DNA from 2 places in the Pseudarthrobacter sp. NPDC092424 genome. Region 1 is predicted to be linked to the other one. Evidence: riboswitches for the same ligand, from Rfam matches in the RefSeq annotation. Region 1 holds a riboswitch; the other holds the start of a gene.
The links. A riboswitch is a leader RNA that binds a small molecule or an ion and turns the genes downstream of it on or off. The one in region 1 is predicted to bind cyclic di-AMP.
Positions count from the first base shown of each region.

Region 2: it holds a riboswitch for cyclic di-AMP, as region 1 does, so the genes downstream of both, ACIQCN_RS05480 (LysM peptidoglycan-binding domain-containing protein) here and ACIQCN_RS11020 (C40 family peptidase) in region 1, are expected to answer to the same signal.

Region 1 is NZ_JBIVQC010000006.1:143,743-148,698, forward strand. It holds gene ACIQCN_RS11010 (HNH endonuclease) at 1-291, opposite strand, end outside; gene ACIQCN_RS11015 (NlpC/P60 family protein) at 539-1,300, opposite strand; gene ACIQCN_RS11020 (C40 family peptidase) at 1,453-2,076, opposite strand; cyclic di-AMP (ydaO/yuaA leader) riboswitch at 2,181-2,379, opposite strand; gene ACIQCN_RS11025 (M23 family metallopeptidase) at 2,494-3,315, opposite strand; cyclic di-AMP (ydaO/yuaA leader) riboswitch at 3,328-3,566, opposite strand; gene ACIQCN_RS11030 (metal-dependent transcriptional regulator) at 3,686-4,399, opposite strand; gene serC (phosphoserine transaminase) at 4,673-4,956, shown strand, end outside.
Region 2 is NZ_JBIVQC010000002.1:530,471-535,426, reverse strand. It holds gene ACIQCN_RS05490 (hypothetical protein) at 1-198, shown strand, start outside; gene ACIQCN_RS05485 (YdiU family protein) at 262-1,752, shown strand; gene ACIQCN_RS05480 (LysM peptidoglycan-binding domain-containing protein) at 1,841-2,659, opposite strand; cyclic di-AMP (ydaO/yuaA leader) riboswitch at 2,663-2,832, opposite strand; gene ACIQCN_RS05475 (TraR/DksA family transcriptional regulator) at 3,268-3,624, shown strand; gene ACIQCN_RS05470 (DNA alkylation repair protein) at 3,621-4,133, shown strand; gene ACIQCN_RS05465 (DUF1810 domain-containing protein) at 4,126-4,578, shown strand; gene ACIQCN_RS05460 (glucose 1-dehydrogenase) at 4,619-4,956, opposite strand, start outside.

The sequences.
Region 1 (4,956 bases):
CGGGTGGACGTGGTCAATGGTGTGTGCAGCCTTGCCGCAGTACGCGCAGCGGTGCCCGTCCCGGCGGAGCACTCCGCGCCGGCTGACAGCGGTGGACTGGTTATACCGGGGGCGGATGTAACGGTTGAGGAGGATCACGGACGGGCGGCCCAGGATCTCCTGCGGCCCCACAACGGGGTCGTCCCCTTCGGCCACCACGCTTGCCTTGCCCGTGAGCACAAGCACCAGCGCCCGGCGGAAAGTTATTACCGCCAGCGGTTCATATCCAGCATTCAGAACGAGAGTGCGCATGCACGTACCTCTTCACGGCCGCACCCGTCAGGGGCACGAGGGCCGGCTGCCCTCGGCATGTCCGGGCTATGGATCGACACCACCAGAGTAAACAAAGAATTGCGCCATCAGCTAATCCGGCGCGGGAATGCGGGCACGCAAAAGCCCTCCCCACCGGAGTCTTTGTCCGCTTAGCCACCCCAAAGGGGGGTTATAAGCGCTCTAAGAGGACAAAGCTCCCGGAGTGGGGAGGGCTTGCGAAGGCGTGTCAGTCGACGCGGATGAAGACCGGGCCGGAGCCCACGTTCGCGCTGAAGACCACCGTCTGGTTGCCGTTATAGCCACCGTGCACGGCCTGGCCGTTGCCGGCGTAGACAGCGATGTGCGCTACGCCCGCGCCGCCGTCCGCGTAGTAGATGAGGTCGCCGGGCTGGGCTTCAGCTGCGCTGACCGTGCGGCCAAGGGAGAGGTAGCCGGCGGGCCAGTCATGGAAGTTGATGCCAACGGCGGCCAAGGAGTTGGTCACCAGCATGGTGCAGTCCTGGGACACACCCAGCTGGGCGTAGGCGGCCGACAGGATGGCTGCACCCTTACCGCTGGCGGAAGCCTTGGTGGCCGTCGGTGCGGATGCCGTCACCGTGGCCGCGGTGGCCGGTGCTGCCGTTTCGGGTTCCGGAGCCGGCTCGGCCTCCTTCACCTCAACAACGGGCTCTTCCTCGACAACGGGAGCGGCCTCGGTGGAGACGGCCGGCTTCTCGAAGCTGATGGAGATGGTGGAGGCAGCCGAGATGGGCGCATCCACGGCGGACTCGACCGACAGGGCAGAAGCCGGGGCTGAATCGCGCTGGACGTTGGAGTCTGCAGCGTTGGCGGCAACACCGCTGGTCAGGACAAGGCCGGAAGCGGCAGCGATGACTGCGGCCTGGCGGCCCATGCCGCCGGCGTTGTCGCCCACGGCCTTGGCAATGACAGCAAGCGAGTTGGTCTTGGTGACCTCGGCGCGGTGCCGTGCGGTAGCACGAGTAGTCATGTTCTCTCTTTCGATTTCCTCAAGACCGCTGTGAACAGCCCAGGGCTATTGACGTGCCGGGATCTTGGGGGTACCCCGGCACGTCCCAAACGGGGATGTGGTGATTGGCGAAATACGCGTTTGAACCGGGCCCGCGGGCGGGCCGTCTTGAACTACGGGTTGAGCGTGTAATACACCGAGGAACCGGTGGCGGCCACGGCATGCAGCAGGGTGCCCTGGCTGGGGTTCAGCGCGCTGACCATCATGCCGTTGCCGACGTAGATGCCCACGTGGGCACCGCCGTTCTGGACCACCAAGTCGCCCGGCTTGGGGGCAGCGGTGGCGGTCATGATGGACCATGCGTTGACGCGGGGAATGCTGATGCCGGCCTGCGCATAGACCCACTGCGTGAAGCCGGAGCAGTCCCAGCCGTTGGGAGAGGTGCCGCCCCAGACGTACGGGCGGCCAATGCCTGTGTAGGCAATACCGGCAATGCCGGAGGTGGAAGCACCGGCAACTGCAGACAGTGCAGTGTCGGCGGCGGAGCCCGTGGTGGACTCTTCTTCCTCGGAGGTGGACTGTACCTCGACCGGCTCGATCTCCGGAGCTGCGGTGGTCTTAACCACCGGGCGCTCGAAGGAAACCGTGGCGGTGGGGGCTGCCATTACGGCGGCATTCGGGGCTCCAGACTCGGTGGAGGCCGAAATGCCCGCGGTGGTGTCCGCTGCGGTGGCCGGCAGGCCCATGGTCAGAATGAGGCCCGAAGCTGCTGCTGCGACTGCGGCCTGGCGACCCATGGTCCCCGCATTGGCGCTGACGGCCTTGGATACGGAGCCCAAAGGGTTGGTGCGCACCGTTTGTGCACGGTGGCGCGCAGAATTACGACGTGAAGACACGAAAGGTAGCCTCTCCCAATGCCTGCGAGGTGAGCTGTCGGATTCGGATGGGAGTCACCCGGCCGCGCGCTTCCAAGGAAGCTTTTACGGCTTAACCCCAAGGCCTTCCCACAAACAGAAGGCCGAAATTGGTTCCCCCGCCCCTGCCAGACGATGAAATGCGAACGGACCTTGAGCGGTGGCAGAGTTAGGCAATCCACTCAAGAGCGTCAACTTCGGAAAAGTTGACGCGTGTACGACGTTACAGGAATTAATAACCAATGTCACATTAAGGTCACGGGGCCTAAAAGTGTTGCGAGAGCAAACCCTCAGTTTTGACTAGAGCCAGCCGGTGGGGTCGACGACCTCGCCGTTGACCTGGACCTCGAAGTGGAGGTGGCAGCCCGTGGACGCCCCTGTGGTTCCGCTATATGCCACTACGTCGCCGCGGCCCACAGTCTCGCCCTCCCGGACGTTGAAGCCGGAGAGGTGGTTGTACGTTGTCTCCAGGCCATTTCCGTGGTCGATGACCACCCGGTTGCCGCCGCCGAAATCATGCCAGCCCACGAAGGTCACGGTGCCGGTGGCCGCCGCGAGCACGGAGGTGCCGCACTGGGCCGCGAAGTCCTCGCCACGGTGGAAGTCGCCGTAGCCGCCCGTGATGGGACTCACCCGGTAGCCGAACGGGGACACCATAGTCAGGTTGGCCAGGGGCGCACCAAGGCTGCCCACCGAAGCGGCGCGCGAGATTGCGCTGGCGGACTGGGCGCTCAGGAGCTGCTTCAGCTTGCCGTCCGGGTCCGCCTTGGTGACCACTGCGGAGCGGCTGAAATCAATACGGGCCCCGGCCTCAGCGGAGATTTCAGGCTGCTGTGCGGGCTGCACGGCAACCGCGGGAACAACGTCCGAGGCCTCAGTGGCCATTACCGGGCTGGTGGAGGGGACCGTCACGGTGAGGACGAGCCCGGTGGCTGCCAGGGCAATTCCGGCCTTCTGGCCGATACCGCTCGCTGAGGCGAACTCCGTCATCTGCCGGAAGGGGCCGCGCCGGCGGCGGGCTTCCCGGTGGAAATCGCGGGGGCGCTCCGCGGCGATGACTTCCACAACCCGGGGGGTCGGTGAGGGGCCCGCAGCGCGGCGCCGGCCCCTGGAGGTCTGCATGCTCAAAAGAAGGTTTCCTCTCTGGAAAGCCTGCGAAGTTAGCTGTCGGATTCGGGTCAGAGAGTTCAAAGACCCGGTCCGCCGTAAGCAAACTTCTGCACAGAGCTATCCCGGGAGGAATTTGCTGGAGAGGCTTGCTGCTGACGGACTTCACCCCAAGGCAGCCCCCGCTGCCGGTTGTGGTTCCCCCGCCTCTGCCAGTAAATGACTCGTGCACCTGATCCGCTGGCAGAGCTCGGCTCCGGATCAGGTAACGCTTGTGTATCAACGCTTGGGTTTAACTATACGGGCTTAAGCCCGGCAGTAACAATTCCGTTATAACCGTGTGGGAACGGGCACGCCGGGGTAAGAGGCGAAGGCCCTGAGGACCCTAAACGACGGTAACGAAGACGTGCGCGGCCACTTCCGGCGGCAGCTCGAGTGCGCCTTCGATCCCCGGCACCCGCACCGAAATGTAGTCCCCCACCCGCTCAAGCGACACCTTGGCGCCGGGGCGGATTCCACCCTCGTCGAGCTGCAGGAGAAGTTCCGGCTCCACCTGGATGGGCTCGGCCAGCCGACTGACCACCACCGCGGAAGCGGGCTGGTAGGCCTTCATCGCTTCGAGCAGGCTCACAGCACTATCGGCAGCCGGCGCAGCGCCACCGCCGGCCTGCACCGGCTGGCCGCCCAGGGCGTCGAGCCCGGGAATGGGGTTGCCGTAAGGGGACTCCGTGGGATGGTCGAGGAGCTCGTAGATGCGCCGCTCCACCCGCTCGCTCATGACATGTTCCCAACGGCAGGCTTCATCGTGTACGTATGCCCAGTCCAGGCCGATGACGTCCGCGAGGAGCCGTTCGGCCAGCCGATGCTTGCGCATGACTTCGGTGGCCCGTTTGCGCCCGGTCTCGGTGAGTTCAAGGTGCCTGTCTCCGGAGACCACCACCAGGCCATCGCGTTCCATCCGACCGATGGTCTGGGACACCGTGGGGCCCGAGTGGCGCAGCCGCTCCGCAATCCGGGCGCGCAGGGCAACGATGTTCTCCTCCTCAAGCTCCAGAATCGTGCGAAGGTACATCTCCGTAGTGTCGATCAGATCCGTCATCCAGCTCAGCTCCTCGAGCGCAGTACCTTGCGTTGTCCTACCGTAACGCCTTCGGCCGGGCGTAGTCCGGTGAAAAGCTTAGCCTGTTTTGAATTTGTCCGAATAGTCGCCGAAGGCAGCATCGCGCCTTGTCTCAATTGCTGGACTATGACGCATCCGGTTCCTGCGGGAACACCCGTTCAGGCAGAATAAGGAGGGCCTGAGCCACCGCAGCCGGCCGCAGGCCAACCATCCGCCCGGACCATGCGCGTCCATGCCGAAACTGGAGCACCTGTGAGCGACAACAGCATCACTATTCCCGCCGACCTCCTGCCCGCGGACGGACGGTTCGGCGCCGGCCCCTCGAAGGTCCGCCAGGAACAGATCGATGCATTGTCCGCGGCCTCGAAGTCCATCCTGGGCACGTCGCACCGCCAGGCCCCCGTCAAAAACCTGGTGGGTTCCGTCCGCGAAGGCCTGAGCGCATTCTTCCGCGCCCCGGAAGGGTACGAAGTGGTCCTCGGCGTCGGCGGTTCCACGGCTTTCTGGGATGTTGCCGCGTTCGGCCTGGTGGAGAA
Region 2 (4,956 bases), on a different contig from region 1:
CCGGAGCAGGACGTCATCCTGGACGAGGCCCCCGGCGCTGCCTCTTCCCTCGGACTGGACCCCGTCCACGGAGAACCGGACAGCTATCCGGGCGCTGCCGAGGAAAACCCGGACGCCTGGCAGGAGGACCCACTGCTCCAGGAGGAGGCCCAGGCCGGGGAACATGGCGACTTTCCCGGCGGGCACGCAGTCACGTGAGGCTGCCGTGAGCGGCCACGCAGTGACGGCCCGCAGCGCGCCGGGCGGGGCTAGGGTTAACCCATGAGCGGTGTAGCGGAATCGACCGTCAGCTTTCAATCACGTTTCGCCCGGGAGCTGCCCGAACTTGCTGTTCCCTGGCAGGCGGAAGAGGCGCCCGAACCCCGGCTGCTCGTCCTCAACGAGGCCCTCGCAGGGGAGTTGGGACTGGACCTGGCTTTCCTGCGCAGCCCGGAGGGCGCCAGGTTCCTGGTGGGCAACGACGTCCCGCCGGACGCTGCGCCGGTCGCCCAGGCGTATGCCGGCCATCAGTTCGGCGGCTATTCGCCGCTGCTCGGCGACGGGCGCGCCCTCCTCCTGGGTGAGCTGCCGCTGCAGGGGAGTTCGTCCGACGGCGACCGGTTGCGGGACGTCCACCTCAAAGGGTCGGGCCGCACACCCTTTGCCAGAGCCGGGGACGGCCGTGCCGTCGTCGGACCCATGCTTCGCGAGTACCTGGTGAGCGAGGCGATGCACGAGCTGGGAATCCCCACCACCCGCTCCCTGGCCGTGGTGGCCACCGGCCGCCCCGTGCGCCGTGACACGATGCTGCCCGGTGCGGTGCTGGCACGGGTTGCCGCCAGCCACCTGCGCGTGGGTACGTTCCAGTACGCGCGGGCCACGGACAATCCCGACCTGTTGCGCAGGCTCGCTGACCACGCCATAGCACGCCACTATGCGGCGGCAGCGCAGGCCGGCAACCCTTACCTGGCGCTGTTCAGGGCCGTGGTTGAGGCCCAGGCGTCGCTGGTGGCGCAGTGGATGCTGGTGGGGTTTGTCCATGGCGTCATGAATACGGACAACATGACCATCTCCGGTGAAACCATTGACTACGGGCCCTGCGCCTTCATGGACGCATTCAATCCGGCCGCCGTGTACAGCTCCATCGACACCGGCGGGAGGTACGCCTACGCCAACCAGCCTGTGGTGGCGGAGTGGAACCTGGCCCGCCTGGCCGAATCGCTGCTTCCCCTTATCAACGAGGACCAGGAAAAAGCGGTAGAGCCCGCAGTGGAAGTGCTGGGGGAGTTCCGCCGCCGCTACAGCGACGCCTGGACAGCGGGCATGGCCTCGAAGCTGGGTCTGGCCGGACATCCGGCAGGAAGCCCGGAGGCAGCGGAGGTGTCCCAACTGGTCGACGGCGTCATCGCCCTGCTTAGGGACGGTCCGGTGGACTATACGCAGTTTTTCCGCCGCCTCGGGGATGCGGCCCTCGGAAACACCGGGCCGGCGCGCGGAATGGTCCTGGACCTTGCCGCCTTCGATGCCTGGGCGGAGCGGTGGCGGGCCATGGCGCCGGACGCCAGCCTGATGGACCGCGTCAATCCCGTCTATATCCCGCGCAACCACCTGGTGGAAGAAGCCCTGGATGCAGCCACCGCAGGTGACATCGGCCCGTTCCAGCGCCTCGTCGCAGTCCTCTCCGAGCCATACCGGCGGCGGCCGGGGCTGGAGCGCTACGAGGAGGCAGCCCCCGAAAGCTTTGGTGATTACCTGACGTTCTGCGGAACCTGAACGCCAGCCAACTGCCGGATGTTTAACGGGGAAAGGGCGGCATTCGGGATGATTTCCGAATGCCGCCCTTTCCGGCCCTTGGTGCTGCCTAGGCCACGCGCACGAAGGAGGCGCCGGCGAGCCAGCTGAGCGAGTGCACGTCCGTCTTGTAGCCGTCGATGCCGCCGCTCACAACCTGGCCGTCGCCGGCGTAAACGCCGACGTGGCCGGAGGTGATCACCAGGTCGCCGGGGGCCGGGGTGGAGACCACGGTTCCGTACTGGTAGAACTGCGTGGGGGCAAGATCGCCAACGCTCTTTCCGACCGAGCGCAGGGCGGTCTCGACCATGGCGGTGCAGTCCTGGTTGATTCCGATCTGGCTGTAGGCGGAGGCGAGGATCCCTGCGCCGGTGCCCGTGCCGGTGGACTCGGCCGGCGCGGTGGACGCGTAGGACAGGTTCATGCCGGTGTTCGTCGGCGCCGCTGCAGTCGTTTGGACCGGTGCGGGTGCGGGCGCAGGTGCAACTGCCGGTGCAGCCGCCGCAGAGCCTGCGCCGGGGATCTCGATCTGGTCGCCCGGGTAGATGATCGTGTCGATGGAGAGGCCGTTGACCGCGAGGACATCGGCCAGAGCCACACCGTGGGCAGCGGAGATCGCGCCCAGGGTGTCGCCGGAAACCACGGTGTGCACGGTGGCAGCAGTTGCCGCGGCAGCAGTTGCCGCGGGTGCGGAGGACGTCTGGACCGACGTTGCTTCAGCGTCCGGGCCGCTCACACCTGCCTGGGCGGGGGCGCCGACGCTGAGCGCAATGCCGGATGCCGCGGCTACTGCCAGTGCGGGACGGCCGAAGGTCCGGGCCAGGCCCTGGACGGTGATGGAGCCGGTCGGAGTTGCACGATGACGGGCGGTGGTGGAAATTTTTGACACAGTGAATCGCCTCTCCCATGCCTGCGGGGTGAGCTGTCGGGTTCGGGCTGGAGATGCCCGGTCGGAAGCATCCGCACAAGCGGAAAGGCTTTCGACTTAACCCCTAGGCCTCAATGAGGCCGTGGAAACTTGGTTCCCCCGTCCCTGCCAATTGGAAACGGTGGTATCCCGGTCCAGCGGCAGGGCTCGGCAGGCTGGTGGGAATGTCCCATCGGGGAGGGACACCACTCGACCGTAACCCGCCGTCCAGCTAAATGTCACGTTTGGATAACATCCGAGGCCCTTCTCTCGGATTAGGCTATCGTTTGGATTCACCCTGCATGGCGCGCTGACCTCGAAAGACGCCCGCGGCCGACGGGTCCGAAGTGAAATGCATCACATCGTAACAATCCCGGACTGCTGCCTGCGGTTTGCGCGCCTGCAAGCTCAGTCAGCCCTTGAAGGATGTGGTATTGCGGACTATGTCCCGGGGCCGCGATCACGGCCCCGCGCCGTGCCCCCGGAAGCCTGCATCCGTGACCGGTGGTGGTCGCCCAGCAGGGCATGGGGCCATTGGATGGCGGTGGGCCGGTACTGACGTGCGTGGCGGCCGGGGCTAGGCTTTGGGCATGCCTGATTTTGAGCGGTTCCGGCTGATGCTGGAGGAGGAACGCACCCGCAAGGTGGCGCTCCTGCCGGCCCTTCGTGCGGATATCGCCTCGGCTAATTCGGCACGTCAGAACGCAAATGTGGACGACGAACACGATCCAGAAGGCTCCACCATCGCGTTTGAACTGTCGCAGGCCTCCGCGCTCCTCAAGCAGAGCAGCGCCGGCCTGGACCAGGTGGAGGCCGCGCTGGACCGAATCGATGACGGGACGTACGGCATCTGCGCGGTGTGCGGCGAAGCCATTGCGGAGGGCCGCCTCGAGGCCAGGCCCTGGACGCCCTACTGCATCACGCACGCAGCGGCGGGACGCCGGTGACAACGGTCCAGGATGTGGCCGCATTCATCGACCGCACGTTGCAGAACGAGGGTACCTGGTACAGGGCGGACGACGTCGAGGGGCGGCTGGGCGGCAGCCTGGCCTCCTACGGGGCATCTGTGGGTGCCGTGCGGGGAACCGTCAGGGACGCGCTGCGGAAGTTCCGGGACCTGGACCATGACGGGGTGGTGTTCCTGGCTTCGGCACTTTGGGGCGTGCCGAAGCCAGGGAGCAGGCCTGTCTTTGAACGGAGACTTGCAGCGGTGGTGCTGCTTCAGGCAAGGGTGGGTCTGCTGCGGCACACCGACCTGACCCGCATCGAAGGGTTCCTCAGGTCCGCGCACACCCCGGAACTGACAGATCCGCTCATGGCCGACGTCCTTGTTCCGCTGCTTGGCGCACTCGGCGAAAAGGACCGGAGGCGGGCCGTTACGGTGCTGGATCGCTGGAAGGCGGATCCGGATCGTCAGCTACGGGCCGCGGCCCGGATCGGAGGGAACCATGAATGACCGGTACAACCTTGAGCGGTTCACGGCCGCCCAGGACAGCGGTGGGACATACCACCAGGCTTTGGCCGAGCTGCAGACAGGGCATAAACGCAGCCACTGGATGTGGTTTGTGTTCCCGCAGGTTGCCGGGCTCGGCCAAAGCCCCACGTCACAGCGCTACGCGATCGGATCTCTCGAAGAAGCCAGAGCCTATCTGGCGCATCCGGTGCTGGGCCCCCGGCTCCTGGAATGCGCACAGGCACTCGCCGCCCATGCCGGGCGCTCCGCGGACGAAATCCTGGGCGGCATCGACGCGCGCAAACTGCACTCGTCCGCGACCCTGTTCCTCCGCGCAGCGCCCGGGGAGACGGTGTTCAAGACCGTCCTCGCCACGTTCTTCGACGGCGTGCCCGACGCCGCGACGGACCGGCTGCTGTTGGACATGCCGGACCACGCGGCAGAATAGCTGCGCTCCGGCGGCGGTGCCGGCGGCCGGTCGTGCCGGGCTACGGCGTGGGGTTGCCGCCGTTGACGTTCAGCGTCTCGCCCACCACGTAACTGGACTCCGGCGAGGCCAGGAACACGTAAGCAGGTGCCAGCTCGGCCGGCTGGCCGGCGCGCCCCAGGGGAGTGGACTGCCCGAATTCCGGCAGTTTTTCCTTGGGCTGGCCGCTGCTGACCTGCAGCGGTGTCCAGATGGGACCCGGCGCCACGGCATTGACCCGGATGCCCTTGGGCGCAAGCTGCTGCGCCAGGCCCTTGGTGAAGTTGTTGATGCTGGCCTTGGTGGTGGCGTAATCGACCAACGTCGGGGAAGGGTTGTAGGCCTGGATGGAGGTGGTGT